DNA from 3 places in the Paenibacillus sp. NPDC058367 genome. Region 3 is predicted to be linked to each of the others. Evidence: riboswitches for the same ligand, from Rfam matches in the RefSeq annotation. Region 3 holds a riboswitch; each other region holds the start of a gene.
What was found. A riboswitch is a leader RNA that binds a small molecule or an ion and turns the genes downstream of it on or off. The one in region 3 is predicted to bind cyclic di-AMP.
Positions count from the first base shown of each region.

Region 1: it holds a riboswitch for cyclic di-AMP, as region 3 does, so the genes downstream of both, ACFWMP_RS30910 (resuscitation-promoting factor) here and ACFWMP_RS26630 (alpha/beta fold hydrolase) in region 3, are expected to answer to the same signal.
Region 2: it holds a riboswitch for cyclic di-AMP, as region 3 does, so the genes downstream of both, ACFWMP_RS15335 (APC family permease) here and ACFWMP_RS26630 (alpha/beta fold hydrolase) in region 3, are expected to answer to the same signal.

Region 1 is NZ_JBHXIZ010000012.1:42,307-53,442, reverse strand. It holds gene rsmI (16S rRNA (cytidine(1402)-2'-O)-methyltransferase) at 1-904, shown strand, start outside; gene ACFWMP_RS30925 (AbrB/MazE/SpoVT family DNA-binding domain-containing protein) at 1,230-1,484, opposite strand; gene ACFWMP_RS30920 (HD domain-containing protein) at 1,789-3,072, shown strand; gene ACFWMP_RS30915 (TatD family hydrolase) at 3,184-3,954, shown strand; cyclic di-AMP (ydaO/yuaA leader) riboswitch at 4,152-4,381, shown strand; gene ACFWMP_RS30910 (resuscitation-promoting factor) at 4,663-5,826, shown strand; gene rnmV (ribonuclease M5) at 6,003-6,554, shown strand; gene rsmA (16S rRNA (adenine(1518)-N(6)/adenine(1519)-N(6))-dimethyltransferase RsmA) at 6,551-7,435, shown strand; gene yabG (sporulation peptidase YabG) at 7,507-8,409, shown strand; gene veg (biofilm formation stimulator Veg) at 8,824-9,099, shown strand; gene ACFWMP_RS30885 (small, acid-soluble spore protein, alpha/beta type) at 9,281-9,457, shown strand; gene ispE (4-(cytidine 5'-diphospho)-2-C-methyl-D-erythritol kinase) at 9,598-10,452, shown strand; gene purR (pur operon repressor) at 10,529-11,136, shown strand, end outside.
Region 2 is NZ_JBHXIZ010000002.1:939,358-949,311, forward strand. It holds gene ACFWMP_RS15325 (DsbA family protein) at 139-891, shown strand; gene ACFWMP_RS15330 (disulfide oxidoreductase) at 888-1,352, shown strand; cyclic di-AMP (ydaO/yuaA leader) riboswitch at 1,550-1,708, shown strand; gene ACFWMP_RS15335 (APC family permease) at 1,832-3,649, shown strand; gene ACFWMP_RS15340 (ABC transporter substrate-binding protein) at 3,852-4,859, shown strand; gene ACFWMP_RS15345 (FecCD family ABC transporter permease) at 5,082-6,137, shown strand; gene ACFWMP_RS15350 (FecCD family ABC transporter permease) at 6,137-7,171, shown strand; gene ACFWMP_RS15355 (ABC transporter ATP-binding protein) at 7,247-8,047, shown strand; gene murB (UDP-N-acetylmuramate dehydrogenase) at 8,199-9,110, shown strand; gene ymzB (protein YmzB) at 9,171-9,506, opposite strand; gene ACFWMP_RS15370 (ABC transporter ATP-binding protein) at 9,719-9,954, shown strand, end outside.
Region 3 is NZ_JBHXIZ010000006.1:281,630-292,765, reverse strand. It holds gene ACFWMP_RS26665 (type 2 periplasmic-binding domain-containing protein) at 1-1,058, shown strand, start outside; gene ACFWMP_RS26660 (ABC transporter permease) at 1,143-2,111, shown strand; gene ACFWMP_RS26655 (carbohydrate ABC transporter permease) at 2,171-3,073, shown strand; gene ACFWMP_RS26650 (glycoside hydrolase family 43 protein) at 3,121-4,653, shown strand; gene ACFWMP_RS26645 (endo-1,4-beta-xylanase) at 4,682-5,701, shown strand; gene ACFWMP_RS26640 (Nif3-like dinuclear metal center hexameric protein) at 5,813-6,607, shown strand; gene ACFWMP_RS26635 (hypothetical protein) at 6,692-6,865, shown strand; cyclic di-AMP (ydaO/yuaA leader) riboswitch at 7,087-7,271, shown strand; gene ACFWMP_RS26630 (alpha/beta fold hydrolase) at 7,378-8,187, shown strand; gene selD (selenide, water dikinase SelD) at 8,344-9,402, shown strand; gene mnmH (tRNA 2-selenouridine(34) synthase MnmH) at 9,460-10,497, shown strand; gene ACFWMP_RS26615 (cysteine desulfurase family protein) at 10,549-11,136, shown strand, end outside.

The sequences.
Region 1 (11,136 bases), on a different contig from region 3:
ATGCCAAAGCAGTTTTCAGAACAATAACAATACACATAAGCAGGAATCAACCGGTTCACTTTTTTTGGTGGCAACACCCATCGGTAATTTAGAGGATATGACTTATCGTGCTGTCCGCACTTTGCAGGAATGCGATATTATTGCAGCTGAGGATACAAGACAAACTCGGAAATTGTTGAGCCATTTTGAAATTACACCCTCTATGCTGTTCAGTTATCATGAGCATAATAAGGCTGCCAGTGGACCTGAACTTATCCGCTATATAATAGAAGGAAAAAATTTGGCACTCGTCAGCGATGCCGGTTTACCAGCCATTTCCGACCCTGGTGCAGACCTTGTAGCCCTTGCCATAAGTCATGGTATACCAGTAATTCCTATACCCGGAGCTAACGCAGCTTTGTCAGCATTAATTGCCTCTGGTCTGCCTACGACTACTTTCACTTTTATCGGCTTCTTACCTCGAGAACGTAAAGATATCCGTGCGGTATTAAGTCCACTTCGTTCGGCGCAAGGGACTATACTGTTCTACGAATCTCCACATCGCGTGGTGAAGACACTGGCTCATCTCCATGAAGCATTTGGCAATCGGCGAATTGTGCTTGCTCGTGAACTGACGAAGAGATATGAGGAGTTTCTACGTGGGACGATCGAGGAATGTACGGATTGGCTCGCTGAACATCCACCGCTTGGTGAGTATGTTATCGTCGTTGAAGGCGAGAGCAAGGAAGATGCTGAAATGGCGGAATCGGCTTGGTGGCGCCAGTTAAATATTGAAGAACATGTTGCTCATTACGAAGCAGCAGATATGCCGCGTAAAGAAGCTATGAAAAAAGCAGCCTCTGATCGTGGTGTGTCAAAGCGGGATATTTATAACGCACTTCTGGATAAAACGGAGCAGCAGTAAGTATTATTGACGGATTCTAATTCTAAGAGGCTAACAAGGTGCGGAGGGGTATTACGAAGCTGACGAGATTCTAGCCTGAAGGTGGTTCCCAAAAGGAAGCCCAAGATAGACCAGATCATGGTAAAAACTCGATTTGCTTCATGCTCTCACCGCATTCCCCATCATTATTAGGTGTCATGAGGGGAGTTAATCCTTGTAGACACCTTTTGGGCAGGAAACACAGGTGATTGCAGAAAAAAAATACCTCCCGCGGTCACGGGAGGTCAAGGAGATATGAAAAGGTTAGAATTAACAATTTGATTAGTTCTATTATATACTATTTATTTTAGTTTGTCACAGGGGTAGGGATAGTAGAAATGCATTCATGACAAACTATTTTTCCTTTGAAGTAAGTTACGTTCTCAGCGTTGCCGCAGAAAATGCAGGCAGGCTCATATTTCTTAAGCATAATGCGCTCACCATCAACGTAAATTTCAAGTGCGTCTTTTTCACCAATGCCAAGAGTACGGCGCAATTCAATGGGAATAACTACCCGTCCAAGTTCGTCTACTTTTCTTACAATTCCTGTTGATTTCATCATAACAATCGTTACTCCTCTCAATGTTCCAAAAACGTCATTATTCGACATTGTTCACTGTTTTATGATATTTATAATACCAACGATTCCCAAAACAGTCAACCTTTTTTCATCTGTTGAATAAGTGCTTTTTCACGAAAACTTTGAATTCCCTATAACAATCACGAATTCTAAAAAAAGTGAAAAAATAAACTTTGTCGATTTACCAAGACTAAAAACGTCACTATTCGACAAAGTACGACATAATTATTTATTATATACTTATATTGGTTAAAATCATACTAAATTTAATAAAGGAGTTGATCTCATGAAGCAGCCGCTCACAGAAGAAAAGGTTTTCAAAGATCCGGTTCACAATTATATCCATGTGCAGGATACTATTATTTGGCGACTAATAAATACAAAGGAATTTCAGCGTTTACGTCGTATTCGCCAGCTGGGTACCTCGTATCTTACTTTTCATGGCGCAGAGCATAGTCGGTTTTCTCATTCCCTAGGGGTGTACGAAATTACACGTAGAATTATTTCGCAATTTGAACGAAGCGGGTATAAGGATTGGATTCCTGAAGAAAGTCTGCTCACCTTGTGTGCGGCCTTGCTGCATGATCTGGGACACGGTCCATTTTCCCATTCTATAGAAGAAGCTTTTGAAATGAATCATGAGGATTGGACTTGTCGAATTATTCTGGAGGACACAGAGATTACTGAGATCTTGCGTGATGTGGAGGAGGATTTTCCTCGTAAAGTAGCCTCTGTAATCGCTAAAACTTATGAGCATGAAATTGTTGTAAATCTGGTTTCGAGTCCGCTAGATGCTGATCGCATGGATTATTTGCTGCGTGATGCGTACTATACAGGTGTAAACTATGGAACGATCGACATTGATCGGATTTTAAGAATGCTGCGTCCTTATAATGGTCGAATTGTTGTAAAAGAATCGGGAATGCATGCCATTGAAGATTATTTAATGTCGCGTTATCAAATGTACTGGCAAGTCTATTTTCATCCGGTGACACGCAGCTCAGAGATTATTTTGCGACAAATTTTTCGTAGAGCCAAGGAGCTTTTCCAAGAGGGGTACAATTTTAGTTTCATGATTAATCCACTGGAGGATTTGTTCCGTGGTGAGGTGACAGTGAAGCAGTATTTAATGCTGGATGAAGCACTGGTACAGACGGCTTTTATGCAGTGGACGCTTGAGAAAGATGAGCTACTAAGCGACTTGTGTACCCGTTTTATTCATCGTAAACTTTATAAATATGTTGAGGTGGAGAATCTCGATACAGAAATGATTACTGAAATTCGCAGCAGTTTTGCGGCAGCGGGACTTCACCCAGAATATGATTTGGAGATTGATTTTCCGACAGATCTGCCCTATGATGTGTTCCGTCCGGGAGAAGCTTTTGACAATAAACAAATTCTGCTGCTTGATCGGCATGATCATCTGCGGGAAATTTCAGAGGTGTCGGATATTGTGCGTTCTATTAGCGGCATTCACCGTGGAAGATATCATCTTTATTTTCCTCAGGATAAGTTAAGAAATGCGCTTACGCGATTGCCTGCTTCTATTGCAGAGATTTTTGCAAAATAATACAAGAAAATATGGGATTTTTGACAAGAAGAGTAGAAAAATAAGATATCACGGATAGCGTGAAACTTATATTGTTATATATCTAAAAAAGAACAAGGAGTGAGGGTTAAAATGTTTCTGTTTGACACACATACGCATCTGGATGCACCTCAATTCGACGAGGATCGCGAAGAAGTTATCGCTCGTGCTGTAGAAGCAGGAGTTAGCAAGATGATTAATATCGGATTTAATCGGGAGACGATTCCCTCAACGATGAAGCTGGCGGAATCTTATGATTATATTTATGCGGCAGTGGGTTGGCATCCTCAGGATGCGATTGATATGAAAGAAGGAGATCTCGATTGGATCGCTTCTCTATGCAGTCATAAAAAAGTAGTGGCTATTGGTGAAATCGGACTGGATTATTACTGGGATACTTCTCCCAAGGATGTGCAACATGAAGTTTTTCGCAAGCAAATTGGACTAGCCCGTGAATTAAATATGCCGATTTGTATTCATGATCGTGATGCACATGAGGATGTTGTACGGATTTTACGGGAGGAAAAAGCAAATGAGGTTGGAGGCGTGATGCACTCGTTCTCAGGAAGCTGGGAAACAGCTAAAATGTGCTTGAATCTTGGTTTTCATTTATCCTTTGGAGGACCCATTACGTTCAAAAATGCAAGAGTGCCAAAAGAAGTGCTTGCGCAGACACCACTAGACCGATTATTGATCGAAACCGATGCTCCATATTTGACTCCACACCCCTTCCGCGGGAAGCGAAATGAGAGCGCTCATGTGAAGCTTGTAGCAGAGGCAGCAGCTGAAATTAAAGGGTTAACATGGGAAGAATTGGCTAAAATAACGTATGCGAACGCACTGGAACGATTTGGGATTGAGTGAAAACGGGAGCAAAACAGGTGAAAAATAGAGAATGGCCGATATATTAAACTTTTTTAATATAAAAACGGCTGAATATTACAATATTTTAACCATATTTTTGCGTAAACGTGGTTGAATCGTCCTTTACAACATGCATCAAAACAGGATATCATCTTTTCAGTGATGTGAGCTGTGTTATAGTGACAGCCATTGATTCATGGATCGTCTCGCTGAGTCTCCGTATGGAGAACGGGGGAACCAATATTGACCTACCGCATGCCTGTATTTTAAATACGGTTTAGACGTGCCGTAGGACAGTATTTGATTTCTTCACGTGGTCTTTGGGGTGAATTTAAGGGCAACCGCCATGAGCGGGTGACCTGAAATAGGGCGTCTCTCTTTCGTCCGAACCCGACAGCTAACCCCGTAAGCGCAAGTAAGAGAGGCAACCTCGTGCACAAGCATTCTCTATTCTGATATTGGAGAAGCCACGAAAGAGTCCTCAGTTGAACTCTTTTTAGGCTTTTTTATTTTTGAATAAATAGAATGTTGCCCACATACTGTTATATAACAGGGGTGGGAGTAGCTGTGCCGAGCAGGCGATCCATGAGCAGGAGACGCTAAGTTATTACGTGCGTGTCCTGTGACAATCTCAAATAGTTTCGTCAAAGGAATTCAGTCCTCATGATATACAATTGACGACGGGGCTATGTAAGGAGGATGGAGAGAATGGGCGTATTCCAACCAGAAGTATCCCATGATTCGCAGTCATCCAGCAGGTCTTTCGCATTACGGTGGGAGCAAGTAAATACTCGCGTACTTTTACTTGCAGGCGTGATTTCAGTCGCTATCGCGCTACTTATTCTGCTGTACGTACACGGTCAAAGTAACAAACAATTATTTTTAGTAATAGACGGGCAAACACAGACGCTTGAAACGCGGGAAGCGCTTCTTGGTGATGTGTTGGAGAAAGAGCAAATTTCGCTGCAGCCGCATGATGAACTATCTTTAGGTCTGAGTGATGAAATAAAAGACGGTGACCGTGTCGTTATCAATCGTGCGCAGAAAATTAGTCTTACTGCGGATGGAGCAACAAAAACGTTATATACGACCGAGGACACAATTGGTAAAGCAATTGAGAAAATGGGCATTACCCTAGAAGGTCATGATAAGATTTTCCCTTCGTTAGACACCACCATTTCTGCAAACATGGAGGTTAAGATTGTTCGCATCAACAAACAGACCGTACAGCGAACAACTAACTTACCCTTCAGAGTCATCAAGACAGCAGACCCCTCCCTTACTGTGGGAACAGTTAGAGTGGCACAGGCAGGCAAACCAGGCGTCATGATTCAGCATATTGAGAAGATCTACCAAGACGGAGAACTGGCCTCTATGCGCATGATTGGTAAGGAAGTACAAACGGTAACGAAAGATAAGATTATTGCCGTTGGTACCAAAGCACTTCCTAAGCCGGCTGTAGCTAAGACTACAACAACTTCCAAATCAAACACCACTTCAAAAACGGCTAAGGTTAGCGCTAAGACTAATAATGTCACAAGCAAGGCTGGCGTAGACTTTGAGTACAAGAAGATGATTAAGAACGTCTCCATGACAGCTTATTCATCAGAAGAGCCAGGTATTGGTAACAAAACTGCTTCCGGAACACGCGTAACGGAAGGTCGTACAATTGCGGTAGACCCGAATGTAATTCCTATTGGCTGGTGGGTATATATCGAGGGGCTTGGATTCCGCCGAGCAGAAGATACTGGCGGTGCCATTAAAGGCAATAAAGTAGATGTCTATTACGATTCACTGAGCCATGTGCGTAATTTCGGTCGTAAATCACGTACCGTTTATGTGATTGGACCTGTGAAGCCGGAGTTAAACTAGGCTGAAGCTTTTGCAAATTATTCTTTGATAAGCTATAGTGATGATAACCGTTAAGGAACGCCAGATGATCATTTCGTTGATCGCAGAGCAACCGCTCATCACTTATACATTCTTTAACCAAAAGAAGAGGAGCGAAACCTCTTCTTTTTTGCTTTTTTTGGAAGGAGTCAAGAGATATGATTAAGGAATTAATTGTCGTTGAAGGTAAGAGTGATACCGTCGCTGTTAAACGCGCTGTAGAAGCAGATACGATCGAAACAGGGGGCTCGGCTGTAGACCGGACCGTAATTGCGAAGATCGCGCTTGCTATGGAGCGTAGAGGAGTGATTATCCTTACTGACCCGGATCATGCGGGTGAACGAATTCGTAAGATTGTGTCCGCAAAGGTGCCGGGCTGTAAGCATGCCTTCATTCCTGAGAAGGACGCAACCCGCAAGGGAGATATCGGTGTGGAGAACGCTTCACCAGAGGCGATTCGTCATGCGCTGCGGAATGTACATACCTCTTTTGAAGGTGCACCTGCTTTAATTGGACTTGATGATTTAATGGCCGCTGGAATGCTTGTACACCCTCGGGCAGCTGAAAGACGTATGGCACTTGGTAATTTGCTTGGAATCGGATATTGTAATGGCAAGCAGCTGTACAAGCGGCTGGCGATGTTTGGAATTACGCGGGAGGAATTTGCCGGAGCTCTCGCCCAAATTGATCAGGGGGGCATTACTTCATGAGTGGTAGAGAGGAAATTTCGACTCCAAAACGGACGAAAGAAATTATTCAACGTTATGGATTCAAGTTCAAGAAGAGCTTAGGACAGAATTTTTTGATTGATCAAAATATATTGGACAAGATTGTTGACGCTGCTGGGCTAGATAGCGAATCAGGGGCATTGGAAATCGGTCCTGGGATTGGTGCCCTGACGGAGCGTTTGGCGCTAACCGCTGGTGCAGTGACCGCTGTGGAGATCGACCGTAGGCTGATTCCTATTTTAAGGGACGTACTTTCCCCTTATCCGCATGTTAAGGTTCGTAATGATGATGTTCTGAATGTAAATCTGCAGGAGCTGTTCAAAGAAGATTTTGCATCCGTGAACAAGGTAAGCGTAGTTGCCAATCTGCCGTATTATGTAACTACTCCGATTCTGATGAAGCTGCTCGAAGAGAAGCTTCCGCTTGATAACATTGTTGTAATGATTCAGAAAGAGGTTGCGGAGCGTATGGCCGCTTCTCCGGGAGGAAAGGAATACGGGAGTCTTAGCATTGCCGTGCAGTACTACAGCGAGCCTGAGCTCGTCTGCATTGTGCCGCGTACGGTGTTCATTCCTCAACCTAATGTGGAGTCCGCTGTAATCCGTCTAAAGGTAAGAGAGCGTCCACCGGTAGAAGTTGAGAGTGAGAAGCACTTCTTTGAGGTCGTCCAAGCTTCTTTCACACAGCGTCGCAAGACGATTGCTAACAATCTCAAGGCTCGTTACTTCCCTGAAGAGGGACGTGAGCGTCTGGAGGCTTTACTCGCAGAAGCTGGTATTGAACCAACACGTCGTGGAGAAACGTTAAGTCTAGAAGAATACGCCCGATTAAGCGGTGTTCTGTTGGCTGCTGGAATTGAATAAGCTAAAAACATAGCTAGTTATGAACCAACTGAGGCCTTTGCCCATACGATGGGGTAGAGGTGGTGGTTGTAATGAATTTAGGAGACTTGGTCGTTCGTAAATCTTATGGCGGAGATTTGACTTTTCGTGTAGATCATATTGTGCAGGACAGAGCCGTCATTAAAGGCACAGATTTCCGTCTGTTGGCGGATTCTCCTCTGAATGACTTGGTTCAAGTGCCTCCTACCCGAATTACGGAACGAGGACAGCAGGCACAGATTAAAGCGAATGAATCACTGACACAGCTGCGGAAAGACCGACAGGAGCAAAGTCAGAGGAGCGGGAGCGCTCTATCAGAAGGAGCATGGGCTCCATCGCCCAAGGAAGCTGCTTATTTTGAAGTGCCGGGAAAAGTACTGCATCTGGATGGCGATCCAGCGTATTTGAATAAGAGCCTTAGCTTATACGAGCAATTGCGGATCCCTGCTGAAGGCCATCATGTTCATGAGTCCGCAATGGCTGACACTTTATACCGGCTGCTGCCCCGCGTGCGTCCAGATATTGTGGTGATTACCGGTCATGACGGGGTGCTGAAGCAACAGCATACTTACGATCTTCACAGTCTGAGCAGCTATAAAAATTCGCAAAACTTCGTAGCTGCTATTAGGGTAGCTAGGGATTATGAGCGAAATTTTGATGCGTTGACGATTGTTGCAGGTGCTTGTCAGTCACATTTTGAAGCACTGCTGGGGGCAGGGGCGAATTTCGCCAGTTCTCCTGGACGGATATTGATCCATGCCCTAGACCCAGTTTATGTAGCGGCAAAATCGTCGTTCACGCCCATTAGGGATACGGTGAATCTGAGTGAGGTTTTGAACAACACCATTAGTGGTAATCAGGGAATCGGCGGTATTGAGACCCGTGGCAGCTTCCGTATTGGGATGCCGCGTCTGCAGAACCTGTCAGCACTAAAAGTGACACCTTCCGCAATTTAATCGACAGGTACTGGTCTATTTTCAAAGCTAATATGTAATTTGGAGTGGCCGAATAGAGTAACGCGAAGAAAGGGTGAGCGATGAGCTTAACCCTTTTTTTATATAAGAAAGTATAAGTTTCACGCTATACATTATCCTTATATTTCCCGCATAAACGCTAACCGTCCTTGTAGGGACGACGCCAAAGGCGATTATGCTTGTGTGAAATGGTAGTTATCTTTAAAGATCGACAATGTTATTTTTCTTGCTTTGTGGTAAACCTATTACAGATAACAAGGCTATTAGTTCGCCTCTGATTCCCCGCAAAAAAATTCCGTTGACAACCAAATATTCATCATCTATAATTATTTATTTGCTTTGACAAACACCTGGGGAAGTTGTATAATGGACAAGAAAAGAGGTGGTCGTCAGGCAATGGCTAATAACGCGCTGTTGGAAATCAAACGCAGTCTCGAAGCTCACGTCGGTCATAAGATCACGTTGCGTGCAAACGGAGGTCGTCGTAAAACCGTAGAACGCACCGGTGTCCTGGAAGAAACGTACCCTTCTGTATTTATTGTCAAACTGGATCAGGAGCAGCAAACATTCAAGCGAGTCTCCTATAGCTATGCCGATATCCTTACTGAATCTGTGGAAATCACAGTATGTGAAGACGATGGGCAGATGCGGATTATGTATATTAAAGCTTAATGTTTCACGGGCAGCTTCCTTTGGAGGCTGTTTTTTATTTGTATCAGAAACGGTTGTCCTTCATAAAGGACGACTGTTTCTTTTTTTTGCGTGAATATTCAGTGAATGATCCTTGTTCTAAGCAAGCATACTAATTGAGCAATCGGTTTATCATTTTCTTTCATAAGGGAGGAATTCCGTAATGAGCCGCAGAAAACGAGGCATGATGTCGGAAGAACTAAAGACAGAGTTAGCCAAGGAGCTTGGTTTTTACGAAACTGTGGAACGTGAAGGCTGGGGAGGAATACGGGCGAAGGATGCAGGTAATATGGTGAAAAGAGCGATTCAGCTCGCTGAAGAGGCTGCCCGGAAATCTTAATCTTTAGCGTGTGAACAATTATTTAACGAAAAAGGGTGCGTCTAACTGGCGACACCCTTTTATTATTGGACTTCATTAGAAGTTTTTCATATAATATGTTAAGTTGTTTTTACGGGAAAAGCTGAAGGTGGGTGAACGCCTTGAAAATGTATGAGAAGGCACCAGCTAAAATTAATTTGATGCTGGATGTGCTGCACAAGCGTGCTGACGGTTTTCATGAGGTGGAAATGATTATGACCATGGTAGATCTAGCAGACCGTTTAGAGCTGTCTGAGCTGCCAAGGGATACTATTATAATATCAAGTCAAGCGGGTTATATTCCCCTAGATGAGAAGAACCTGGCCTTTCAAGCGGCTAGGCTTATTAAAGAGCGTTATAACGTGAAGAGTGGTGTACATATCCATCTGGATAAAAGAATACCGGTGGCAGCTGGCCTGGCTGGCGGCAGCAGTGATGCAGCGGCTACCCTACGTGGTCTGAACCGACTGTGGCGCCTAGGTATACCTGCGCAGGAGCTGCAGGAGCTTGGCGCTGAGCTTGGCTCAGATGTGCCTTTCTGCGTTACAGGTGGCACTGCCTTGGCAACAGGTCGTGGCGAGAAGCTGACGCCGATTAAGAATCCTCCGCAATGCTGGGTAGTATTGGCTAAGCCACCTATCAATGTATCGACTGCGGAAGTATACGGACGTGTGCGGAGCAATAATATAGCTGTTCATCCTTCGGCTCGAAAGATGCAGGACGCGATCGAAGCTGGAGATTTTGGGGGCGTGTGTAATCATCTGGGCAATGTGCTTGAGGATGTTACCCTAAAGCTACATCCAGAGGTCCAGCAGCTCAAAGAGGCGATGGTTAAGCTCGGAGCAGACGGAGTGTTAATGTCCGGCAGCGGTCCTACAGTGTTCGGTTTAGTGTCCAAGCAGTCTAAAGTAGCAAGAATTTATAATGGACTGCGAGGGTTCTGCAAGGAAGTCTATGCAGTGAGATCACTCAATTAGTATGCTTCTCTTGTGTAAACCCGTACAAAAGTGATATATTTTTCATAAAATATTCGGTTTTGGCGAGGAGCATTCCGTGAAGAAATTAAAAAGAAGCCAACGTTTGGTAGACATGACTCAGTTTTTACTTGAGCGGCCACATGACCTACTGCCGCTGTCTATATTTGCCGATCGGTATGGAGCGGCTAAGTCCTCCATCAGTGAAGATTTGGCAATCATAAAAGAAGTATTTGAAGGTGAGGGCATTGGAGAGCTTCAGACCTTAGCCGGTGCAGCAGGTGGAGTACGTTATATTCCTGTGATGCCTAAAGAAATGGCGCTCTCTTTTGTTAAACGTTTATGTGTGCAGCTGGAACAGACAGATCGGATATTGCCTGGTGGTTATTTGTATATGTCGGACCTGCTTGGACTGCCATCTTTGATGGAGCAAGCTGGGAAGATCATCGCAACGGCCTTTTATGGATCGGAAATCGATGTGGTGATGACAGTAGAAACTAAAGGGATTCCGCTAGCCTATGCAACGGCAGCACAGCTCGGCTTGCCAGTGGTGCTGGTACGACGTGATCATCAGGTTACAGAAGGCTCAGCAGTAAGCATTAATTATGTATCTGGATCACATAAGAGCATACATACCATGTCTCTTTCTAGACGAGCACTCAAGGAGAAATCACGGGTACTCATTGT
Region 2 (9,954 bases), on a different contig from region 3:
GACACAGTGCTATAGCGCTGTGTCTTTTTTACAGTGTTTTTACAGTATTGTTTGCCAAAAAGAGATTAAAAATTATATAATTTTAAATGTATATGATAAAAACTACATTAGTCCACAGAGGACAGAAAGGAACTCTCCTTGAGTAAACCTAATAAAAGTACAAGCGTTCCCCAGCTCAGCAAACAAGAGAAACGGCGGGTAGAACAGGAGCAGCAAAAGCAGAAGACGAGAATTTTAATTATTAGTTCAATAGCTTTAGTAGTCATCATTTTTGTTGGATTGTTTATGTTAGCTTCGAAAGATGCCGCAAAAAATGCCACTTCGGGAGAACCAGTAGCATTCAATTACAGTGAGCTACCTAGAGTCGGTAAAGAGGATGCACCTGTTAAAATTGTTGAATTTGGAGACTTAAAATGTCCAGCGTGTTCCCAATTTGCAACTTCAGTTAAACCGAAAATTGTTCAAGATTTTGTCAACGAGGGAAAAGCAGCGCTCTACTTTGTAAATATGGCTTTCGTTGGTCCAGACTCTGAAACTGCCTCACTTGCTGCATTATCTGTTTACCATCAGAATCATGATGAATTCTGGAAGTTCTATGATGCTGTATATGCTCAGCAAGGTGATGAGAGCGAAGAATGGGCGACTGAAGATTTCTTAGTAAGCCTTGCGGAGAAAGAGAAGTTAGCTATCGATTACGAACTGCTGCGTAAAGATATTAAGGATCGTACGTATGCAGATGAGCTGAATAAGGGTATGCAGTTAGCTAGTGAAGCTGGGGTGACGACTACACCATCCCTTTATATCAATGGAGTAATGACTGCGGATCCATTTAACATTGAAGCGATTTCAACTGAGATTAACGACGCCGCAAAAGCTGTGGAGGCAAAGTGACAAAGTTCCTATCTTTTTGCAAGCGTAACTGCCTGTATCTGGCCTGGTTCGTCTCTTTAGTTGCTGTTGCTGGTAGCTTGTATCTGAGCGAAGTATTGAAATATGAACCTTGTAAGCTTTGCTGGTTCCAGCGAATTTTTATGTATCCTCAGTTATTCCTCTTGGGAATTGCAACCTTTCGAGGGGATAAAAGGATTATCCCATATGTACTTCCACTAAGCTTGATTGGTGGCAGTATCTCGATCTATCATTATGCGGAGCAGAAGATTCCTGCGTTAAGTAAAGTGCTTCCTTGTACAATTGGTGTTCCTTGTAATAAGGATTACTTGAACTTTTTTGGATTCATTACGATTCCTTTCCTTGCATTAATCGCTTTTGCTTTAATTAGCATCTTACTTTGGTACGGACGCAAGGAAGAAGAAGTGATGGAGTTAGATACAGAGGAAAGTTTAGGATTTTGATTTTTTAATTTTAAAGGATCAGAAAAAATGTGAAAAGTGATTAAAAACACGATCCAGAGGGATAATTGAAGAGAATGAAAGAGAGCATCCAATAAGACGCTGTATTTGCGCTTACTGGATGTTTTTTCATTCTTTTTTCATTTTTTTCAACGCTTTACTGTATACACTTTGTAGACTAATATTAGACCTTGTGAGAAGTTGAATATGCGCTGAATTTTCTTAGGAAAAACGGGGGAACCAAACTTGGCATATGTGCCAATGGGGTGAATCGGAATGGGTCGATTAGACTTATACCGTAGGGCTAAACCACAGCCCGAATCCGCCAGCTAACCTCGTAAGCAATGGTGGGATAATGACCATGCATAGCATGCGGATCATTTCCGTATGCTATTTTTAGTGTCTGCATTTATGAAATCCACCAATGAAAACAGCGCGCGGAAATTCCGTTTCAGCTCCCAAAGAAAGGAACTGTATCCACCATGGTAAGCAAGGTAAAACGACTATTGATCGGGCGTCCGATGAAGTCGAACGAACTCGATCATGAAAAGTTATCCAAGGTTAAAGCACTGGCTGTCCTGTCTTCTGATGCGCTCTCGTCTGTAGCCTACGGAACGGAACAAATTTTGATTGTACTGGTGGCTGCGGGGTTTACTGCCATCTGGTATTCCCTGCCAATTGCATTAGCCGTATTGGGCCTGCTGGCCATCCTGATTTTATCCTATCGGCAGACGATTTACGCTTATCCTCAGGGAGGCGGAGCTTACATCGTTGCCAAGAGTAATCTTGGTGTTCCGACAGGGCTCTTAGCAGGAGGGTCTTTGTTAGTGGATTACATTCTGACCGTAGCTGTTAGTGCGTCGGCAGGGACGGATGCGATCACATCGGCTTTTCCAAGTCTTCATAATCACACCGTTCTTATTGCAGTATCAGTTATTATTTTACTTACTTTGATTAATCTTCGCGGAGTTACAGAATCAGCTTCATTCATCGCAATCCCAGTGTATTTGTTTGTAGTGTCGATTGTAGTGTTGATTATCTCCGGTATTATTAAATATGCAGCAGGTGGCGTACATGCGAATGTCCCTGAAATTGGCTCTGCTGTTTCTAATGTTAGTTTGTTTCTACTATTAAAAGCCTTCAGTTCTGGCTGTTCGGCACTTACGGGTGTAGAGGCTGTATCTAATGCCATTCCAAACTTTAAAGCACCAGCTGAAAAGAACGCAGCCAAGACCTTAATGGTTATGGGGGTTATACTTGGATTTATGTTTACAGGTATCACACTATTGGCGTATTGGTACGGCATAGTGCCTGATGAAAAGGCAACGGTTGTTTCACAGATCGCTGAATCGACCTTTGGCCGCGGAACCTTATATTTTTTCATTCAAGGTATCACAGCAGTAATTTTGTTCTTGGCAGCTAATACAGCTTACTCAGCGTTCCCGCTGCTCGCATTTATGTTTGCAAAAGATAAATATATGCCACATGCTTTTATGGTTCGTGGAGACCGTCTAGGTTTCTCTAATGGTATTATTTTTCTAGGTGTTCTGTCTGCTGTGCTTGTAGCTGCATTCCACGGAAATACAGAAAGCTTGATTCCACTTTATGCGGTTGGTGTATTCATTCCTTTCACATTGTCACAGCTAGGAATGATGGTTCATTGGTTTAAAACAAAACCAGCGGGATGGAAAAAAAGATTTGTTGTAAATACCATCGGTATGCTGACTACATTGACGATTACGCTTATTTTTATCATCACTAAATTCTCAAGCGTATGGATGGCTTTCATTTTCTTACCTGCTGTAATGTTCGTGTTCCACCGGATTCACAAGCACTATTTGAACACTGCAGATCAGCTTCGTATATGCCCGAGTACAGATAAACCTTTGATTAAGGGCAGTACAGTTGTTGTTCCTGTTGCGGGTGTAACACGTGCTGTACTACATTCCATCAGCTATGCCAAGTCTCTAACGGATAATGTTGTAGCCGTGTATGTTGGCTTTGATGAAGAGGACATTCAAAAAATGGAGCAACGGTGGGAGGAATGGAATCCGGGTGTACGCCTGATTGTACTTCGTTCCAGATATCGCAGTATTATTCGTCCGTTAGTGAAATTTATTGATACAGTGGAGTGGAAGACCGCAGCGACGGATCATATCACGATTCTGATTCCACAGTTTATAACTAAGCATTGGTGGCAAGCTGTACTTCATAATCAGACCAGCTTTTTAATCCGTTCGTATCTAATGAATTCAAAAGATGTTGTAGTTGCGACTGTCCCATATCATTTGAATAAATAATGGATCATTGAGGAGAGGCTATATCCGGAACGTTCGGAATATAGCCTTTTTTTGTATTTTTAAGAAGGAAATTATTGCAAATCCACAAAATTTAAAATTTATATGTTGACATAGAGAATGAGAATCAATATCATTTAAAAGTGAGACTGAGGTAGTCAATACCTTTGAATAACATAGGATGCACACACTAGGAGGGTATTTAATGTTTTTGTTTAACAGAAAAAGATTTGGAAGCATGAAATTAACGATGGTCGGATTAATGGTGATGGTGCTATTCTTATCCGCTTGCGGTAATAATAATCCCGGTAACGCTTCAAACGCAGGAACAGACAAAGCGACGGCACCTACTGCTGAAGCTACAGAAGCTCCTGCAGCCCCTAAGACGTTAACGGATGCAATGGGACATGAAGTAACGATTCCAGCTAATCCTGGGCGTGTACTGGGTTCTTATTTGGAGGATGCTTTGGTAACTCTAGGTGTGACTCCAGTAGCGCAATGGTCAGTGACTAATGGTATTCAAGATTATCTGTCCACTGAATTGAAGGATGTTCCTACGATCAGCTACGATCTTCCGCTCGAGGCAGTAACCAGCTTCGCTCCGGATCTTATCCTCATCCCATCGGAGTCATCTGTACAGAATGGTATCTATGACCAACTGAATAAGATTGCACCGACTTATGTGATTGGGGATAAGCTAAATCAAGATTGGCGTAAATCGCTACTCAAGATTGGTGAAATTCTGAACAAGACCCCTGAAGCAGAGAAAGCCATTAAAGATTATGAAGACAAGGCGGCTGCAGCGAAAGAAAAGCTTAAAGGAGCTATTGGAGAAGAGTCCGTGGCGATTTTATGGTTGGTACAAAAGAACTTCTATATTGTAGACGAAACTCGCAGCAGTGGTGCTGTATTATATACAGACCTTGGTGTAAAGCTGCCTAACTTAGTAACAGAAATTCCTGTTGGTACAAGAGCTACTTGGAATCCAATTTCGCTAGAGAAGCTTTCTGAGCTGACAGCAGATCATATTATCCTTGTAAATAGTGATAAGACTGAGGGTTCGGAGATTCTGGACAGTGCAATTTGGAAAGGCATCCCGGCTGTAAAAACTGGCAATGTGCATGAAATGAGCTCAACAAGCAGTTGGCTATACAGTGGTGCGAACGCTGGTGGCAAAATTATTGATGATGTGTTAAAAAGTTTTGTGAAATAAAAAGTCGTAATTCACCATGAATGAGACTGATCATTTGGGTGGGGAAGGGCGTGCAGATCAAGTATCTTAAGATGCTTAGATCTGCACCATTTTTTTATAAACCATTCCTGTATTACTGAAAAATAACTCCTACAATTGTACAACCTAATTTTTTTTTGCGATAATGAGAATGATTGTTGTTATCATATAGAACATTGTAACTATCGATTAAGGAGACGACTCATGGTTTCACCCTCAGATTTCGCACATCGTAATAAAAATGATACACAAAAAGCTATACATACCCGACCGGCAGCTGCAATGGGTATTCTAGTGATTGGACTCGCTGCCATTGCCTTTGGACTGGCACTTTCGGTCTCAGTGGGTGCGGCAGATATCAAGCTAGCTACGGTATGGGAAGCAATATTTCATTTCAATCCAGATGTACAAAAACATCAGGTGATAAGAGAACTGCGATTTCCACGCGCGATAGCAGGTGCTTTGGTCGGTGCTTGCTTCGCAGTAGCAGGGGCAATCATGCAGGGGATGACAAGGAACCCTCTTGCGGATTCAGGTCTGTTAGGCTTGAATGCGGGAGCAGGTGTAGCGCTGGCCATAGTTTTTGCTTTTGCACCTTCGATCTCATTCACTTCACTTATGTTGTTTTGTTTTATAGGTGCTGCTATAGCTTCTTTTATCGTATTTGGAATCGGGTCGCTATCTTTTAATGGCCTTACACCTTTACGTTTGACGCTGGCAGGTTCCGCGGTAAGTGCACTACTGGTTGCTGTTAGTCAGGGCATAGCTATTCTTTTTAACTTATCCCAAGATATAGCCTTCTGGTTGGCTGGCGGAATGGGCGGGGCAAGCTGGACTCAGATCAAGATTATTTTCCCTTGGGTGTTCGTGGCATTAATCGCAGCGATGATGTTATCGCGGTCTGTCACCTTGCTCAGCTTAGGAAGAGAAGTTGCAGTTGGTCTGGGGCAGCGGACAAGATTAGTACAGTTGGCATGTATGATTGTTGTAGTAGTTCTTGCCGGAAGTGCAGTCTCAATGGTTGGCCCGATTGCTTTTATAGGACTAATTATTCCACATGTAGCACGTTATTTCGTTGGAGTAGATTATCGCTGGATCATTCCTTGCTCGGCAGTTCTTGGGAGCTTATTGATCATCTTTGCGGATATCGCCGCTAGAATGATAAATGCCCCTTATGAGACGCCGCTAGGCGCATTAATTGCCATCATCGGTGTACCTTTCTTTATTTACTTAGCGAGTAAGCGGAAGGGGGAGCTGTAATGCACAGAACAACCCTTTCTCCCAATGAAAATGAACGCCGTACACGTGCTATTACAGTGTTAGCGGTCCTTGCCATATTGATCGTTGTTGTTTTTATTGTCAGTATGAATACAGGATTTATGCGTCTATCCCCACGGGAGGTATTACATACACTGCTGGGTGATGGAACTCATCAGCAAAAGCTTATTTTATTTGATTTCAGATTACCTCGCATCGTAATTTCATTGTTGGTTGGAGCGGGCTTTGCAGTGTCAGGCTGTATTTTACAAAGTCTCGCAAGAAATGCACTTGCCGAACCGGCTACGCTGGGCATAAGTGCGGGTGCTGGTTTTGCGGTAATCATTTTTATCTCGTTTTTTCCGGCTACAACAGCAGCTCCGGTATTTGTCTTGCCGCTCTTAGCGCTTGGAGGGGCTAGCTTAACCGCCGCTTTAATCTATATTCTTGCTTATAGAAAAGCAGATGGTCTATCTCCAACAAGGTTGATCCTTATCGGGATTGCAGTCGCTGCCGGAATTAACGCTTGCCAGCTGGTGTTGGCACTTCGGCTTGATCCCAATAATTATCAGTTTGTAGCGACTTGGATCGCCGGGAAAATATGGGGTGGCGATTGGAGATTCGTCCTTGCTCTGCTACCTTGGATAGCGATTCTGTTACCGTTCGCCTTCTATAAAGCCCGTATTCTTAATGTATTGAATCTAGGGGACCATACTTCTGTAGGACTTGGAATGCGAGTGGAGAAGGAGCGTATTCTTCTTCTAGTGACTGCAGTTGCGCTTGCCGGCTCCTGCGTTGCTGTAAGTGGAGGAATTGGCTTTGTCGGCCTAATTGCACCACATCTTGCCCGCAAGCTTGTGGGACCCCGTCATCAGGTATTATTGCCCGCTAGTGCGTTGACAGGGGCGCTTCTTATGATTACTGCTGATACTATCGGCAGATGGGTGTTACAGCCTGCAGAAGTTCCAACAGGCATCGTGGTTGCGATCATTGGTGCACCTTACTTTTTATATTTACTCGCCAAATCAAAAGCATAATGCGTACGAAGCGAGTTTTACTATGTAGTTCATTCTAGGAGCATCGCTCCATTAAACTTTTAAGGAGTTGTTAACATGTCAGAACGTTTGAACACAGAAGAGTTAAGTATTGGGTATGCAGAGGCTACAATTGTTAAAGGGTTGAACTTAACTATCCCTACGGGAAAAATAACCGCACTAGTGGGCGCTAACGGTTCTGGTAAATCTACAATTCTTAAAACAATGGCCCGGATCATGAAGCCTAAGAGCGGCAGTGTAATGCTGGACGGTAAATCGATCCATAACTTTTCAACGAAAGAGGTAGCTCGTCAGCTTGCGATCTTACCGCAAAACCCAACGGCTCCAGACGGTCTAACGGTCTCTGAACTTGTCAGCTATGGTCGCTTCCCGCATCAAAAAGGATTTGGCACAATGACAGCAGAGGATCGCAGCATTATCTCCAACGCAATCACTGTTACAGGTATGGAGCCTTTCCATGACCGTCCGATTGACCGCTTATCTGGAGGACAACGTCAGCGTGCTTGGATCGCTATGGCATTGGCGCAAGAAACTGACATTCTATTCCTGGACGAACCAACAACATTTCTAGATATGGCTCACCAGCTTGAAGTTCTACAGCTTCTGCAAAAGCTGAATGAAGAAGAAGGCCGTACCATTATCATGGTCGTGCATGATTTGAATCATGCTACTCGCTATGCACAGCATATGGTAGCTATTAAATCCGGTACTGTGGTTAGTGAAGGCTCACCTACTGAAGTTATGACACCAGATGTACTGCGGGAAGTGTTTGGAATTGAGGCAGATATTGTTCCAGATCCACGCACCGGTGTGCCGCTGTGCCTTCCTTACGAGCTTGCGGCCTACAAAGCTGTGTAATCATAATTGAAAATCATACAACGAACAGGCTCCCGTCATTGACAAGGGAGCCTGTTCGTTGTTACAGTTGTGGTTGCCTACAAATCCATGATACCACTACTAAAAATAGATCAAGGACCATCATTTATACATGGTTAAAGGAGCATGAAACATGAATATTGACAAAATTCAAAATGACCTAGAGCAGCTAATGACTGCAGGGATTGTGAAGAGTCATGAGAACTTAAAAGATCACGTGTATACCAAAATGGGCGGTAAAGCTGATATTTTGGCAGCACCAGCTACTTATGAGGAAATTCAAAAGATCGTTACATATGCGGAACAGAATGGGATAAACCTTACGGTACTTGGGAACGGCTCCAATGTGATTATCCGTGATGGAGGTGTGCGTGGAATCGTTCTGCAAACGGCAGGACTAACCGGAATGGGGATTCGAGACAATCTCTTATATGCGGAGTGCGGCGCCAAGATTATAGATGTGTCACGATATGCATTGGATATGGAGCTTATGGGTCTTGAGTTCGCCTGTGGTATTCCAGGAACGGTTGGTGGAGCGTTATACATGAACGCAGGCGCTTACGGCGGAGAAATTAAAGATGTACTGCATAGTGCACTGGCTATAACTAAGAGCGGACAATTAGTGACTCTTCAAGGGGATGAGCTGCAATGGGGTTATAGAAAAAGCGTGTTCGCAAGCGGTGAATACATCGTACTTGAGGCCAATTTTGCTATGACTTCTGGTGATGCATTAGCCATCAAGGCGAAAATGGATGAACTTACTTACTTGCGTGAATCCAAGCAGCCGCTTGAGTATCCCTCCTGTGGGAGTGTCTTTAAACGTCCTCCAGGTCGGTTTGCAGGTCAGTTAATTCAAGAGAGTGGCTTACAGGGAACAAGAATCGGTGGTGCTGAGGTATCCAAGAAGCATGCAGGGTTTATTGTAAATGCAGATAATGCAACAGCCAGCGATTACATTGGGCTAATTCACCATGTAAGAGCGACTGTGAAGGATAAATTCGGAGTGGAGCTTGAAACTGAAGTGGAGATCATTGGAGAAGAGTAACTATTAATTAGAAAGAGCCCACAGATTACTGTGGGCTCTTTTACTGTCATTACATATGGCTTAATCCACTGAAAGGGTATATTTAGCTCTTTCAGTAGTTATTTCCGCCTTGCGATCACTTATGTCCTCAATCCGAAGCCCGTCAATAGCTAAGTCATAGGTGGAGTGTGGTAGCGATACTAGCTCACCATCGGCGTTTAAAGTGCTGCCAAATCCTTTTAATATTAATGCACTCCCAAGATAATCATCGATAACATCCTCCGCACTCCGAAACTCAACAGCCTCTAGATTAAAATGAATTTTATCCAGATCACGAAGCTCCTTCTTTTCAATTACAATAGTTTCATTCACATGACTGTTAATCCAGTCCATAAGTTTCTGTATACTTTGTTCCATTAGATGATCCCACCCTTACCTCGAAGATTATTATGTTTAAGTTACCCTTTTCTTAGGATTTGAATCCTTATTTTTGCCACATCTGAGCGGATTTGAACAAAGGAAGGTACTAAGGAATAGCGAATGTTACAGAATAGCAACAACAGAGATAATCCTCTACAACCAGAATAAGGATAGAAGAAAGTTAACTATTCTAAAAAGGGGGAGTGTTATTGATTCAGCTAACTGATGTCTCAAAATATTATCAGGAGAGGTGTGCAGTTGATCGAATTACTTTCACGGTGGAGAAAGGTGAGGTCTTTGGATTTCTAGGTCCCAATGGTGCAGGGAAGACTACAACGATGCGCATGATGACAGGGCTTCTTCAGTCTACAAGCGGAGAAATTTTAATTAATGGCATGAATATTTCACGTCATAAAAAAGAAATCCATGCTCAAATTGGTGTTGT
Region 3 (11,136 bases):
AAAATCCAACCATTGATGGTCAACCAACAATTGGGTTTGAGATTCATAACAAAGACTGGAGAAACTGGGGATTGTTTAACGCTCCTCAGCATCTGATTGGTCATCCTAATGATGGCGGAGTAGTAGTTAAGGATAACGTAGCAGAAATCTTTGCGGATAAAGACTATGCAAAGCAGTACTATAAAAAACTTAATGATATGAATGCGTTGGGTATTATTGATAAAGAAGCATTTGTAATGGATTATGACCAATATTTAGCTAAATTGTCTAGCGGAGCCGTACTGGGAATGTTTGATCAGCACTGGAACTTTGGTAAAGCAGAAGATTCACTCAAGACACAAGGGAAAGATATGAGCACTTATGTAGGTCTGCCTCTTGTGTATGATACTAACACCAAAGATTATTATCTGGATCGTCCTGCTCTTAACTTGAATAATGGATTCGGGATTACTGTCAATGCTAAGGATCCAGTGAGAATCCTTAAACTTATGGACACATTGATTCAAGAAGATTGGCAAAGAACCCTCACTTGGGGGATTGAAGGCGAAGATTATCAAGTGGTAGACGGTCGCTTTATAAGAAACCAGGAGCAACGGGATAACGCAGTTGATGCTACATGGAAGCTAAGTAACAAAGCAGAAGCTTGGTATGCTACCGCTCCGAAAATGCAAGGGTACTTTGCAGACGGTAACTCAACGGATGCGGCAGCCCAACCAGAAGAATATAAAGCAGGGTTGGAAGCGTATGACAAGGAAGTTCTTGACGCATATGGATTCAACAGTTATGTAGATTTCTTCAGTAAGCCTGGACCGAACCCAGTGGCTTATCCTGCTTGGTCGATAGATCTTGTTGAAAATTCTCCAGCAAAAATTGCCGATACGAAGATGGGAGAAGTTAAGACCAAGTACCTGCCAAAAGCAATCTTGGCTAGCCCTTCCGATTTCGATAAAGTTTGGACTGAATTTGTTGGAGAACTTCATAAAGCGGATATTAAAGCTTACGAAGACAGAATCAATGAACAGCTTAAATGGAGATTTGATACTTGGAGTGTTAAATAGTTAGAGCTTGCTTAAAAATCAGAAAGTGGTGGCTTATTAGCCAACCACTTTCTGAAATATATGGATGATGTGGGGAGAAAATATATGGATGAGATTTTAACGGGAAAAAAAGTTAACCGGCATCCTAAAAGAAAAAAGAAGCAACCGATTACTCTGACCTTGATTAAGAATCAGAAACAGCTGATTTGGATGTCAGTTCCATTGCTGCTGTATATTGTACTATTTGCGTACGTACCTGTTTGGGGATGGACAATGGCTTTTCAGGATTATAAACCAGCTAAGGCATTTGGCGAACAGACATGGGTCGGCTTGAAACACTTCAAGTTTCTATTTACGGATGATACCTTTTTAAGGGTACTACGAAACACACTGGCTATGGGATTAATTAATTTCTTTCTAGGATTTATAACCGCGATAACATTGGCCTTACTTCTTAATGAAATCAAAAATGTATTTTGGAAAAGAACCGTGCAGACCATATCCTACCTACCTCACTTTCTTTCCTGGATTATTGTAACAGGGATTGTAGGTGTCTCCCTCTCGGTTAACGACGGGATTATCAACATCGTGCTCATGAAATTACATCTTATCGATTCACCAATCCTTTGGTTGAGTGAAGGGAAGTATTTCTGGGGTATTGTGGGTGCTTCAACCGTCTGGAAAGAGGTTGGATGGAGTACAATCATTTACTTGGCTGCTATGGCTTCTATAGATCCAGCTTTATATGAGGCTGCTGAGATTGATGGGGCTAACCGGTACAAAAAAATGTTCAATGTAACATTGCCGGGAATTAAACCAACCATTGTAATCCTGATGATAATGTCCATAGGACATGTATTGGATGTCGGATTTGAGGTTCCGTACTTGTTAGGGAACGGGCTTACTGTAGACTGGTCGGATACGATTGATATATTTGTATTGAAATACGGGATTGGGCAAGGGAATTACTCCTTAGCCACTGCGGGAGGCATATTTAAAACAGTCGTAAGTGTAACGTTACTGCTTTTAGCTAACTGGACGTCGAAGCGGCTAGGGGAAGAGAGGCTGTTATAATCATGGAAAAAACTCAATTAATACCTCAGAAATCTCCAAAAAGTAATAGTAGAAAACGTATGAGAATTATAGGGATCGAACCAGTAGTGTTCGGTACCTTCAATACTATCTTTATGATATGTCTAGTCATTGTTACCTTGTATCCATTCTTGAATACTATAGCAGTTTCCTTAAATGAGGGAAATGATACCATCCGCGGCGGCATTTATCTATTGCCTAGGGAGTGGACTATACAGAACTACAAAGCTGTTTTTGCCTCTGGTACAATTATTCCTGCTTTTTGGATTTCGGTAGCACGAACAGTGATATCTACGATCCTGAATCTATTTTTAACCACAATGCTTGCTTATACTTTAAGCCGGAAAGAATATGTTTTCCGCAAGCAGATTACCTTTGTTTTCGTCCTAACCATGTATTTTAATGCGGGTCTGATTCCAAATTATTTCCTAATTAAGGATCTTCATTTGCTTAATACATTTTGGGTATATGTAATACCGACTATGATAAGTGCATTTAATATGATCGTCATCCGTACTTATATTGGTAGCATACATGAAAGTCTTATGGAATCCGCGAGAATCGACGGTGCCGGGGAATTTAAGATTTTCATGAAAGTAGTCTTCCCTTTATGTAAACCTGTTCTGGCTACCATCGCCCTTTTTGTCGCGGTAGGTGCATGGAACTCATGGTTTGATGCTTTTATCTACACCTCTTCCCGCCAGCACTTGAGTACATTGCAGTATGAATTAATGAAACTAATACAATCTAGTATGAATGCGAACAGTAGCGCAAGTGTAGCTAACGGGGCAGGGGTAACTGCGGAGTCAGCGGGGTCAATGGTAACTCCAAAGTCCATTCGTGCAGCCGTTACTATCGTTGCTTCGGTTCCGATTCTGCTAGTCTATCCATTCATGCAAAAGTACTTTGTAGTTGGAATGAACGTAGGAAGCGTGAAGGAATAAGTAGCTTGCACCCACTATTAAATAATAGGAAGGTTGTTTGTTGAATTATGACTCCATCTCCAATCACATACACGAACCCAATACTTCCAGGTTTTTATCCAGATCCTAGCATCACTCGAGCAGGGGATGATTTCTACTTGGTGTGTAGCTCCTTCGAATATTTTCCTGGGGTGCCTATCTTTCACAGCCAGGACTTGATTCACTGGACACAAATTGGTCATGTATTAGATCGTGTAAGTCAGCTAGATACACGTAAGAGCAAAAGCTCTGGAGGTATATTTGCTCCAACCATCCGGTATCATGAAGGAACGTTTTACATGATAACGACCGAAATACACGGGAAGGGGAATTTCTATGTTACGGCTACGGACCCAGCGGGTCCGTGGTCAGACCCGATTAGTATTCCTTATGGAGGAATTGACCCTTCCCTAATGTTTGATGAGGATGGAAAGGTATATGTAACCACCCAGCAGGGAGCAGATTATGATTCCCACGCTATTCAATATGAGATAGACATTGCTACAGGAGCAGCATTAACAGAACCTGTTGTCATCTGGACTGGGGATGGTGGACCTTGGACGGAAGGACCACATTTGTACAAAATTAACGGAATGTATTATATCATGTCTGCTTCAGGCGGCACGGCAAAGGAACACCGAGAAATTATCGGTCGTTCTTCCTCCCCTTACGGTCCTTTTGAAAGATTAGAGCAACCGATATTGACCCATCGCGGGACTGATAGTCCCATTCAGTATCTAGGACATGCTGATCTGATCGAAGATCGTAACGGGGATTGGTGGGCCGTATTCCTTGGAGTACGTCTAGTAGATTCCAAGTATACAGTGCTAGGAAGAGAGACCTTTCTTGCCCCTGTAACGTGGAATGAAGACGGATGGCCGATGATTGATAATAATGAGGACACTGTCGGGCTGGAGATGAAGGTTCCGCGTGTACCGGGTCATTCGCCAAAACCTGAGACTAGCGGAAGATATGATTTTGATGACCCTGTATTGCCGTTGGGATTATCCTTTCTGCGGAATCCGGCAGAGGGAAGCTGGTCACTAAGCCAACGTCCGGGTTTTCTAGCTCTTCGAGGGCAATCGAAAGACCTTAATGAAGTGGGTCAGGTAGCCTTTATAGGCAGAAGACAGCAGCATACTTCAGCTGAATGGAGTACATTACTGGATTTTAACCCTACCGTGGACGGTGAAGAGGCTGGACTCTGTGCTAGATTGGACGAGAATGCACATTATGAAATTGCACTATCGCAAAGAAATGGACATAGAGTGATTACAGCTTATTTAACTGTTGATGGAACAACACATGTGGCTGCAGAGATTCCAACGATTGCTGGATGTTTATATCTGAAAATTCGGGCGGAGCTAACGGAATACACTTTACTTTATTCTTTGGATGGTCAGGAATGGATCGAGCTATCTAGGGCTCTAGCCTATCCATTATCCCCTCAAGCTGTCAAAGGAAACGGATTTACCGGTGTTCTTGTTGGCTTATATGCGACAGGTCATGGTAAAGTAGCTGAGGTACCTGCCCACTTTGATTGGTTCGATTATCGGTCATAATGAATAGCGTTTGTTAGGAGGGAACTTGTTGAGACAAGCTAGTGATTTTACAGAGCCTGCACTAAAGACAGTGTTCGCAGAGGATTTCAAGATTGGCGCAGCCGTCAACCCATTAACTATCCAATCACAGGAGCATTTGCTTGCTTATCATTTCAACAGTATTACCGCTGAGAACGAGATGAAATTTGAAAGTCTGCATCCACTTGAGGACGCTTATAACTTTAGGGCAGCAGACCAGCTGGTTGCCTTCGCCAGGGAACATCATATGGCGATGCGCGGACATACCTTGATTTGGCACAACCAGACAACGGACTGGCTGTTTGAGGATAAGGGCGGAGGACCTGTAAGCAAAGAGATTCTGCTTGCACGAGTCAAATCACATATTCAGACCGTTGTAGGACGTTATAAGGATGATATTTATGCTTGGGATGTTGTCAATGAAGTTATAGCCGATGAAGGAGAAGAGCTTCTTCGCCATTCGAAGTGGCTCGACATTGTTGGCCCGGATTTTATCGCCAAAGCGTTTGAATTCGCCAATGAAGCTGACCCTAAGGCATTATTATTCTACAATGACTATAACGAATCCCATCCATTAAAGCGTGACAAAATCTATAAACTGGTGAAGTCGCTATTGGAACAAGGCGTGCCGATCCATGGCGTCGGATTGCAGGCACACTGGAATTTATACGATCCTAGTCTGGATGATATTCGTGCAGCGATCGAAAAATATGCATCGTTAGGACTTCAGCTCCAACTGACAGAGCTGGATGTATCCATGTTCCGTTTCGATGACAAACGAATGGACTTAAAGACAGTACCTGCTGAGCTGCTCGAGCTTCAAGCAGATCGATATGAAGCGATGTTCGCACTGCTGAGAGAATACCGGGACGTGATTAGTTCGGTTACGTTCTGGGGAGCAGCGGATGACTATACCTGGCTGGATGATTTCCCTGTTCGTGGGCGGAAGAACTGGCCGTTCCTATTCGATGAAGGGCATAAGTCGAAGCCAGCTTTCCATCGAATTATCACCTCTGCCACGAAATCATAGAGTGGGCAAGCTGCTCAAATAATGAACTGTGAACCCGTCCTTATATCGATTAAGGGCGGGTTATTTATACGTTGATAGATTAGTAGAATAGATCTCAAAGGGCGGATTAAAGTGAGCGTGACAATTAGAAGGATTCTGGAAGATTTAATAGGAGCCATGGAACAGATAGATGGGACTGTGGATACTCTTAAGCCGGGGAATCCAGAAATGGTGATTACAGGGATGGTTACGGCATTTTGCGCTACGCAATATGTTGTGGAGCGAGCGGTTGCTATGAACGCCAATTTGTTGATCACACATGAAGGTGTGTTTTACAGTCATCATGAGACGAGTGAGTGGTTAGAGGATGACCCTATTTATCTTGCGAAACTGAGTTTAATCGAGCGTTCTGAACTAGCTATTTTTCGTTATCATGATTATTGGCATAGGCATCAACCAGACGGGATCATGGTGGGCTTGCTACGAGAGCTTGAATGGTCAGCCTATGTGGTTGAGCAGCAATCCACTGCTACAATCCTATCGATTCCAGCTATGACGGTAAGTGAAGCGGCACAGTATATAAAAAGAAAGCTAGGTATCTCCTATTTACGTGCTGCCGGAGACGTATCCCAGATATGCAGACATGTGGGGATATTAGTAGGTTACAGAGGAGGTGGGACGATGGCTATTCCTCTTTTTAATCAGCATAATCTTGATTTAATTATTGCTGGCGAGGGCCCCGAATGGGAAACTCCAGAATATGTGAGGGATGCTGTCCACCAAGGCAGATCAAAAGCACTGATTATGTTAGGACATGCGGAAAGTGAAGCTCCAGGAATGAAATATTTAGCTGAAGTTCTGGCACAGAAATACCCAATGATTCCTACTTATTTTATTGCTGAACAACCGGTCTATCAGCTGGTTTAATTCGTATAAACCGAAATGAAGAATAAATTTGCATATTATGGAGAAAATGATTGGAAACCAGGTCACTGAGAAAGGAGTGTTTCAATGGAAATTCCTTTGGAGGCTGATGAAGTGTTAAGTCGTATCAAAAAGCTTCAAACCGATGGAAGCTCGATCAGCAAAAAACAAGTGAAGCAAAGCGATCCTGATCTTATGAGAAGTGCGCTGTTCTTTTTTCCGAGCTGGGAGCATGCATTGAAAAACGCCGATCTGTTGTAGCCATATGATTGTATAACGAAGCCGAGTGGTTCAGGGATTGATCTCTGATGGCCGCTCGGCTTTTTTTAGATATATTGAGTAAACAAGAGCAAAAGAAAGAGAAAACGAAGTGTATGCTCAATATGAAATGAAAAGCATGGCTTTCAACATTATTTTGCCCACGGCTCAACTTTACAAGAAACCTTACACGGAGTATGATTCATCACATAACTGACAATTACATAAGAAGTCCGCTTAATTTCCGTTAAGGAAAGCGGGGGAACCAACAACTGGGAACCAGTGTAACAATCGGTACTAGTTATGGGGTGAATCCTGTTCCAGGTGCATAAATGCATCCATGCAGGTAGGGCAACTCTCACTGCCCGAATCCGACAGCTAACCTCGTAAGCGTATGGAGAGAGGATGAATGGCGTATTTGATGATGAATAGCCACAGAGAATCCCTCTGTGGTTTTTTGCTGCGTTAAAAAGCAGATATAGTTGTAGAACCTATCTATGAAAGAGGTGTTAACTTTGCCTATTGCTAAACTGAATGGAACTTCGCTCTATTACGAAATCAATGGAACAGGGGCTCCGGTTGTGTTTATCCATGGACATGGATTAACACATAGTATGTTCAAGCCACAATTGGAGTATTTTTCTGATAAATATAAAGTGATTCTGTGTGATTTACGGGGGAATGGCAAATCAGGTGAATTACTGCAGGCCCCAAACGAGATTATTGAAACCCAATGTCTAGATATAATAATGCTATTGAATGATTTGGGTATTCGTGAGGCTGTTTTTGTTGGGAGTGCCTATGGGGGGCTCGTCGTTCAGCATATTGCGAAACAATATCCAGAGCGAGTAAAAGCGATTGTTGTCGCGGATAGCTTTTGTAGAAGTCATGCGTCAACGATAATCGGTAAAATCCAGCTTATGGCTGCTTATTGTAGTTGGTTAATGTATTACGCTCCAAGTGAGCTTGTACTGCCTTCGATTCGTATGATGTACCGGGAACGCTGGAATCTGGCTTATAACGAGATTAGAAGAGGACTTCTCGATAAACGTCCACGGGAATTGTATCGGCAAAGGCTGGCTACGAGCCATGTGGATTACACTAGATGCTTAAAGTCTTTTAAGCGTCCCGCCTTATGTATTGTAGGTGACTTTAGTGAATTTGGAGTTAATTGTATGAAGGATATGGTGTCTCAGCTGCCACATGCTCAGTTAGTGATTATCCCTAACGCATTAGATCCTAGTAATCTGTGTCAGCCGGAGAAATTTAATGCTATACTTCAGCGGTTTTTGGAGAAACAGCAGGAAACTCAGCAGATTAGTTAATCTTAATGGTAAGTGAGAAATGAGAGGCGTCCCATAGCCGGGGAGTATGTACTGGCTACGGGGCGTTCTTCTGTATGTCTGTATTTTGTACAATGCTGTCTACTGATGTAAGATTAAAGTTATTCGATACTAACTATCTAAAGGAGCTGAGTCATGATGTCTCAAGCCGAAACCATAAAATTGACCTCATTATCTTCAAAAGGGGGCTGCGGCTGCAAAATCGGTCCCGCCGATCTCATGCAGGTTATTCGCAGTCTACCACCAACCGTTCCTAATCCGGATTTACTTGTGGGTCTGGATACCAGTGATGACGCTGGGGTATATCGATTAAGTGATGATCTGGCGTTAGTGCAAACTGTTGATTTTTTCACGCCGATCGTGGACGACCCTTATTCCTTTGGGCAAATTGCAGCAGCTAATGCGTTAAGTGATATTTATGCTATGGGCGGTAAGCCGCTTACGGTGCTTAATATTGTGGCCTTCCCTATTTCTGTTCTGGACAAAAGCATTCTCGGTGACATTTTGCGCGGTGCAGCAGATAAAGTGCAGGAAGCAGGAGCAACGCTTGTGGGCGGACATTCCATCGACGATAAAGAGCCTAAATTTGGATTGGCCGTTACGGGCCTTGTGCATCCGGACAAAGTAAGAACGAATGCAGGTGCGCAGGTAGGAGACAAGCTGATTTTGACCAAACCTATCGGTGTGGGCATCTTAACGACTTCTATTAAAAAGGATCAGCTATCCCCAGAAGAAACTACACGCCTTACGACAGTCATGTCTACACTGAATAAAAAAGCGGCTGAAATCATGGAGCCCTATGATGTACATGCTTGTACAGATGTTACCGGATTCGGGTTGCTTGGACATGCCTCGGAAATGGCAAAGGGGAGCAATCACGGACTGATTATTCGTCAAGGCGATGTACCGATGCTGCCAAGAGTAAGAGAGCTCGCGGAGCAGGGCTTTGTTCCAGGCGGCACTAAGAATAACTTTGCCCATTTGGAGGGCAGTATTCTTTATCCGGAAGAGATGGACCAATTAAGCCGCTATATTCTGTGTGATGCTGTGACTTCCGGTGGATTGCTGATCTCTGTTGCTCCTGAACAAAGTGAGGATTTGCTAAAAGAGTTAGTAGATGCAGGTGTAGAAGCAGCATTGATCGGAGAGGTAACGGAAGAACATCCGGGTCAGATTGCAGTTATAGCTGCGCAATAACGCTGGAGTTCAGCTTAGAGACGACCTAAGAAGTTAGCCACCAGAGGAGAGAGCGCATTGTTTCAGGATATTACATTGGAAGAACTAAGAGTGTTAAAGAATAAGAAGCAGATCACCGTTATCGACGTTCGATCTCCTTCTGAATATAAAGATGCAACGCTGCCGGATAGCTTGAATATTCCCTTTTTTGACGATGAGGAACGGGCTGAAGTAGGTACGTTGTATAAACAGACAAGTGTGCAGGCTGCGAAAGAACGCGGTTTGGAGATTGCTGCTGCGAAGCTACCTACCTTTGTCAAAGAATTTGCTGCGATTCAAGGGGACAAGGCTGTATTCTGCTGGAGGGGAGGTATGCGCAGCCGTACAACTGCGACCGTACTTTCTTTAATGGATATTCACGCTTACCGATTAATTGGCGGCTATAAAGCTTACCGTAAATGGGTACTCGATGAACTGGAGTCCTATGAATTCAAGGCGAAGCCTTATGTCATTCATGGAAATACGGGTACAGGTAAAACAAACCTGCTGCACCGCCTGAAGGCACAGAGCTATCCTGTTTTGGATTTGGAAGGAATGGCAGGTCACCGCGGTTCTATCTTTGGCGAGATCGGACTTCATGCAAACAATCAAAAAACGTTCGATAGTCTTCTTATGGAGGAATTAATTAAGCTTGGGGATGCTCCTTATGTACTGTTTGAAGCGGAGAGCAAAAAGATTGGGAAGGTCGTAATGCCCCCATTCATGGCCGAGCAGAAAGAGATCGGAACACAGATTTGGATTGAGATGCCACTACAAGCCAGAGTGCAGCAAATCCTTGAGGATTATCGACCAGAAGAATATAAAGAACAGTGCATTTCAGCATTTCGAAGTATCAAATCGCGAATTCATATCCCCATTGCGGCGGAAATCGAGCGGTGCTTGCAAGCTGATATGTTCGGAGAGGCTGTTGCGCTGCTGTTAGAATACTACTATGATCCTAAATACGATTATACGTCTACTCAGTATGAAGGCATTGAGAGAGTTACCTTTAAGGTGAACAATTTGGATGAGGCTGAGGCTGCGGTGATCTCTTTTTTAAGTAATCAGAAGGTATAAGCTTTAGGTATCGTAAAGTATGAGGGGTTTAGAGGAGGCTCGGCTTAACAAATGATCTATTTAGACTATAACGCTACAACACCTGTAGATAAGGAAGTAGCAGAGGTTATGATTCCTTATCTTTATGGTCATTTTGGCAATCCTTCAAGCAGTCATTCTTTGGGACAAGAAGCTAAAGTCGGAATCGAGCGAGCAAGAACACAGGTGGCTAATTTCCTGAATTGTACGCCGGGTGAGGTGCTTTTTACAAGCGGGGGCAGCGAGTCGAATAATACAGTCATCAAGGGCGTCGCCCAAACGTATCGACATAAAGGCAATCACATTATTGTGTCTGCTGTGGAGCATCCTGCGGTAATTAAACCGTGTCAGTATCTGGAGCAGTTGGGCTACACGATTACTTATGTACCTGTTGACGCGTATGGAATGGTGCAGGTAGATGATGTGAAAAATCAGCTTACAGACCAAACTATACTAGTCTCCATTATGCACTCTAACAACGAAACGGGCACGATTCAGCCGATCAAAGAAATAGCTGAGGTCTGCCATGAACGGGGTGTCCTTGTACATACCGATGCTTCGCAGTCCGCTGGAAAAGTAGAGCTTGATGTGGCTGAGTTAGGGGTGGATTTTCTAACGCTG